2 linked regions of the Cytobacillus luteolus genome follow. The protein of the gene in region 1 interacts with the protein of each later gene in a pairwise test. Links are inferred from orthologs where the notes say so. Each region holds a gene or a part of one and is shown in the gene's direction. Other genes may lie near its edges.

Region 1 (3,344 bases):
AGACGTATGCAGTTTAATTGATGGTGATAGGACATTTCCTATTCCTCCCATGTCCAATAAGGGACACCCGATATTTTCATATTATATATTATTTTGGAAAACTTGATTTGCGTCAATGTTTTAACTATTCATCTTTTATACGATAAAAGTAACCTAAGATTTAAAGGTTACAAATGAGGGTATAGAAATTACAAGGTATCATCCTGTAACTCACATTCAGGATGTAAGTTGAATGTAATAATTATATACCAATCCTTTTAGTTTAGGTCAGTAGTTGACCTTTAGAAAAATTGGAGGCATGAAACGATGAATCGTTTTAACAAGAATAGTAAATGGGATGAGTTTTATGGTCCGAATATGGGCTATTTATATGATGTATATGAACAATATCAAGAAGATCCTGAGTCAGTTGATGAATCCATGAAAAAATTATTTGAGGAACTAGGTGCTCCTCCGTTTCGGGAACCAAGCGAACAGCCTACTGCTACCAACGTAGATGATATTCAAAAAATCATCTCAACAATGAAGCTTTTTCAATCAATACGGGTAAGTGGACATTTGGCAGCGAGCATTTATCCGGTTGAAAATAAATCTGGGGACAGCTACAAATTGCTTGATCCAGCTCATTTTAACTTAACAAAAGAAGACTTAGTTCAAATTCCAGCAGAATATGTGTGGGAGGATAAACCTTACTTTTTAAAAAATTCATGGGAAGCCTATCTACATTTGAAAAATGTTTATACAAAGTCGATTGCTTATGAATTTGGCCATATTCATGCTGAAGAAGAAAAGAAATGGTTAGATCAGTACGTTGAGCAAAATCGATTGTCGACTGCGATTTCCAATTCCGAAAAAATCGCACTGTTAGAGCGATTATTTCAGGTGGATAATTTTGAAAAGTTTTTACACAAAACGTTTGTCGGGCAGAAGCGATTTTCTATTGAAGGAATTGATATGTTAGTACCAATGTTAGATAAATTGATTCAAGCGGGAATTGAGGATGGTACGGAAAATATCATGATTGGTATGGCGCATCGAGGTCGGTTAAATGTATTGGCTCATGTTCTAGAAAAGCCATATGAGCTTATCTTTTCTGAATTCCATCACTCTCCTAATAAAGAGTTAATCCCATCTGAGGGTTCACGTGGGATTAACTATGGATGGTCTGGAGATGTAAAGTACCACTTGGGGGCTAATCGAAAGGTCAAGGGTGAAAAAAATAATACCATTCACGTAAGTCTGGCAAATAATCCGAGTCATTTGGAATTTGTGAATCCAGTCGTTCAAGGTGTGACTCGTGCATCTCAGGATAACAGAAAAACAACTGGATTTCCTGACCATAATAAGGAAGCTTCTTTTAGTGTGTTAATCCACGGAGATGCTGCATTTCCTGGCGAAGGGGTCGTTGCTGAGACTCTTAATTTAAGTAGATTAAAGGGGTATGAAACAGGCGGAACGATTCATATTATTGCCAATAACTTACTTGGGTTTACGACGAATTATACCGACTCGCGTTCCACAAAGTATGCAAGCGATTTAGCAAAAGGATTTGAGATTCCGATTATCCATGTGAATGCAGATGACCCTGAGAGTTGTCTCGCTGTCATGATTTTTGCAAACAGATATCGAAAGAAATTTAAAAAGGATATCTTAATCGATTTAATTGGCTATCGTCGCTATGGACACAATGAAATGGATGACCCTAATGTAACACAACCGAAATTATATGAAATCATCAATAAGCACCCTAGGATCGCTAAAAAATATGCAAGTCAGTTAATTTCTGAAAATGTAATATCTGAGAATGTGGCTAAGGAGAAAGAAGAAGCTCACATGAAGCAGCTACAAAAGATTTTTGATGATTTAAAAGTAAAAGATGAAACCGATTTTAAAAAGTCAGCTGTACCTAAAGCTGTTGCTGAAGGTATACCTAAGGTCGATACGACAGTTTCTGAAAGACTACTAAAATCAATGAATACCAATCTTTTAAAATGGCCAGAAACTTTAAATGTATATCCAAAGTTAGAGAAGATTTTAAAAAAGAGAGAAAATGCGTTTGATGAGGGAAGTAAGGTTGATTGGGCGTTAGCGGAAACACTTTCCTTTGGCTCAATCCTATCGGATGGTGTGCCAATACGATTAACGGGTCAAGACAGTGAACGAGGTACTTTTGCGCATCGTCATCTTGTGTTAAACGACCAGGATACGAATGAAAAGTATATCCCTCTACACCATCTTCCCGAGGCGAATGCATCTTTTGCCATCCACAATAGTCCGTTATCAGAGGTTGCAGTACTCGGTTATGAATATGGGTACAGTGTGCAAGCGCCCGATGCCCTTGTCATGTGGGAGGCTCAATTTGGAGACTTTGTCAATGTGGCTCAAGTTATCATTGACCAGTTCATTTCTTCAGGTAGAGCAAAGTGGGGGCAGAAATCAAGTCTTGTCATGCTTTTACCACACGGGTATGAGGGGCAAGGCCCTGAGCATTCGAGTGCAAGGATGGAGCGATTTTTACAAGCAGCAGCTGAAAACAATTGGACAGTTGCAAACGTAACGAGTGCAGCTCAATATTTTCACATATTACGAAGGCAGGCAATGACTTCCAGAATGGAGGAAGCAAGACCACTAATTATTATGACGCCAAAGAGTCTTCTGCGTCATCCGAAGTCAGGATCAGTTGGTTCAGAGTTTAGTAGTGGCGGGTTCAAGTCACTATTGGAGCAGGAGGGAACTGGTTCTACTCCTGAAAAAGTGAAGCGACTAGTACTGTGCAGCGGAAAAGTTGCGGTAGATCTTGCTACAAAAGTTGATGAAATGTCTTCTGTAGAATTGGAATCTGTGCATATTGCACGAATTGAGCAGCTTTATCCGTTTCCAAGGGTTGAGCTAGAAAAATTGATTAAGAGATTTCCTAATTTAGACGAAGTTGTATGGGTTCAAGAAGAGCCGAAGAATATGGGTTCATGGTTGTTTGTTCAGTCAATTTTATCTGAAGTATTGCCTGAGGATTTAACGATAGATTATATTGGTCGACCGGATCGATCAAGTCCAGCAACGGGCGATCCACAGGTTCATAAACAGGAGCAAGCGTGGATTGTTGAAAAAGCATTAACTGTTCATAAAGGTGGGGAAAATAGATGATTGAAATTAAAGTACCGGAATTAGCTGAATCTCTGACAGAAGGAACGATCGGTGAATGGTTAAAAAAAGAAGGTGACTCCATTGAGAAAGGGGAAGCCATTCTTGAACTTGAGACAGATAAAGTAAATATAGAGGTAACTAGTGAGCATAGCGGGGTTATAAAGGAACTACTTTTCCAAACGGGAGATACGGTGGAAGTA
Region 2 (2,897 bases), on another replicon or contig:
CTGCTACTTGAGCAACAGCTAGCACATCACCCTTTTTAATTGCATTTTGGGTTATCTTTTCGTATATCTCTTTATTTACTTGAACACTCGACTTTGCAATTGCAGTCCGAATGGTACTCGTTTTATCTGTAATGTCTACCATTTTGGCACGACCTTGATCATTAAAATGAGTGAAAGACGACATATAAATCTCCTCCCATAGTAGACTATACACTATTTTACCTCGTCTGTCTTATGAAGTTCTGTGATTTATTTCACTTTCTTAGTTGCATCCTAATAAAATCCATATCGTTAAAGGAAAGAGTTTGTTCAAAGTTTTGACACAATTGTGATATGGGTATTTTTAGTATTACTCTAATGCTGTATAATAAGTTGCCCTCTCAAGCTCTGATAAGATACACTTAGCTTATACTAAGAGGTGAATAAACATGATTTTATTACAAGTAAATCAGCTAAAAAAATACTTTGGTGCTGATCTTATTTTATCTAATATAAAACTAGAAGTACAATCAAGAGATAGAATTGCCCTTGTAGGAAGAAATGGTGCGGGTAAATCTACACTACTAAAAATTATTTCCGGGCAAATGTCCCATGATGGTGGAGAAATCATTAAGCCAAAAAACCTCTCAATCAACTACTTAGCACAAGATACAGGTCTCGAATCAAGTCTGTCAATTTGGAATGAGATGTTGACTGTCTTTGCACCATTGAAAAAACTAGAAGCTGACCTAAGAGAACTTGAACAGAAAATGGGTGATCCCGATATCATCCAAAATGAAGCTAGTTATCAACGATTATTGGCTGAATATGACCAATTGCAAATAAACTTTAAAGAGCAAGGTGGCTACCAATATGAATCTGATATTAGATCCATTTTACATGGATTTAATTTCTCAGATTTTGATTACAATACGTCTATTTCATCTTTAAGTGGTGGGCAAAAGACGCGCTTAGCCTTATGTAAACTATTATTAACGAAACCTGACTTATTAATATTGGACGAGCCGACGAACCACTTAGATATTGCTACGTTAACATGGCTTGAACAATATCTGCAAGGTTATCAAGGAGCAATTCTCATCGTATCCCATGATCGCTATTTCCTGGATAAGGTTGTTAATCAGGTATATGAAATCTCTAGAACGACCTCAACAAAGTTTACTGGCAACTATAGTCATTACTTAAAACAAAAGGCTGAAAACTACGAGCTTGAGCTTAAGCGATATGAAAAGCAGCAAGATGAAGTTGCAAAACTAAAAGATTTTATTCAAAAAAACCTTGCTCGTGCATCCACAACAAAAAGAGCACAGAGCCGGAGAAAACAACTTGAAAGAATGGATATGATGTCTTCACCTCTCGGAGATGAAAAATCAGCTTCCTTTCTATTTGATATTGAAAGACAGAGTGGGAACGATGTCTTAAAAGGAGCAAATCTATCCATTGCTTATCCAGGCTCAAAGCCTACGATTAAGAATATATCATTTTCAATTAGTCGCAGTGACAGTATAGCGTTAGTCGGTCCAAATGGAATTGGAAAATCAACATTATTGAAAGCAATTATAAAAAAACTAACACCTGTTGATGGCCATTTTCAATTTGGCTCAAATGTTTCAATTGGGTATTATGACCAAGAACAGGCGAACCTGACTTCAAATAAGCGTGTCCTCAACGAGCTTTGGGATGAGTACCCTCTAAAAAATGAAAAAGATATTCGAACTGTGCTAGGAAATTTCCTATTTTCAGGAGATGATGTGTTAAAAACTGTATCCACTTTAAGTGGTGGTGAAAAAGCACGTCTTGCACTAGCTAAGCTGATGATGCAGAAAGCTAATTTCTTAATACTCGACGAGCCTACTAACCACTTAGATTTAGATAGCAAGGAAGTATTAGAAAACGCCCTAGTAGACTATCCGGGTACAATTCTATTTGTTTCACATGACCGTTATTTTATCAATCGAATTGCAACTAAAATATTTGAGTTATCCACAATTTCACTTACTGAATACCTTGGTGATTATGACTATTATGTGGAAAAAAAAGCTGAGATGGTTGAATTAGAAGCCCTCGAGAAGAAACAGGTTCCACAGCAGAAAAAAGTAGAAGAGAAGACAGACAAGCTCTCCTATGAACAAGAAAAAGAAGCTAAAAAGCTAGAGCGCCAACGGAAAAGAAGAATTGAAGAAATTGAAGTTGAAATATCGGAACTTGAAAGTAAAATTGAAGAAAATGATCAGTTACTATGTGATCCTGAGGTTTATCAAGACCATGAAAGAGTACAAGCTTTAAACGAGGAAACGGCAAAAGCAAACTCTAAACTAGAATTGTTAATGGCTGAATGGGAAACATTACACGAAATCAGTGGATAACCTCCACTGATTTTTATTTTCCACAATATTATTCACATTACTAGCCTTTAAAATAAGGTTATCAACGTACTTATCCACATTGTCCACAATAAAATCATAAGTTATCCACATTTTTTATCCATTATAAATGATTTGATTTGACTGGGATTCGGAAAGTTATGCACAAAACTGTTGATAACCCTGTGTATAAACAAAAAAAGCATGGATTTCTACAATCCATGCTTTTTTTTACCCATGTATCTCTAAATCTAGTCCAGGATTTGCATTTAAGGCATAATCCGAGCGTATTCCTTTATCATAGAGAATGCTACCTGCCGCTGCTATCATAGCTGCGTTATCGGTACAGAGTGAAAGCGGTGGGATAATAAGTTCTATCCCATTTAATTCTACAAAAGCTTTTTCCAAGCTCTGACGTAAGCCTTTATTAGCTGCAACTCCACCAGCAAGTAATACTTGTTTAACATCGTATTCTTTTGCAGCTTTGACTGTTTTTGTAACTAAAACATCAATAACACTTGCCTGAAAACTTGC

What was found. Proteins that work in one complex are often made in the same cells at the same time.
Region 2: the proteins of J2Z26_RS03940 (region 1) and J2Z26_RS21600 interact in binary tests that used the Escherichia coli proteins (3 or more experiments, as listed by UniProt). The link is inferred for Cytobacillus luteolus from one-to-one orthologs.

The regions. Positions count from the first base shown.
Region 1 is NZ_JAGGKM010000001.1:761,699-765,042, forward strand. It holds J2Z26_RS03940 (2-oxoglutarate dehydrogenase E1 component), read left to right. Parts: upstream 1-306; coding sequence 307-3,144; downstream 3,145-3,344. Other genes in the region: J2Z26_RS03935 (Crp/Fnr family transcriptional regulator), read right to left, coding at 1-35; odhB (2-oxoglutarate dehydrogenase complex dihydrolipoyllysine-residue succinyltransferase), read left to right, coding at 3,141-3,344. UniProt on the Escherichia coli protein: E1 component of the 2-oxoglutarate dehydrogenase (OGDH) complex which catalyzes the decarboxylation of 2-oxoglutarate, the first step in the conversion of 2-oxoglutarate to succinyl-CoA and CO(2).
Region 2 is NZ_JAGGKM010000014.1:4,201-7,097, reverse strand. It holds J2Z26_RS21600 (ABC-F family ATP-binding cassette domain-containing protein), read left to right. Parts: upstream 1-428; coding sequence 429-2,366; downstream 2,367-2,897. Other genes in the region: tsaD (tRNA (adenosine(37)-N6)-threonylcarbamoyltransferase complex transferase subunit TsaD), read right to left, coding at 2,595-2,897; moaC (cyclic pyranopterin monophosphate synthase MoaC), read right to left, coding at 1-184. UniProt on the Escherichia coli protein: Genetic data indicate it may be involved in ribosome assembly or function.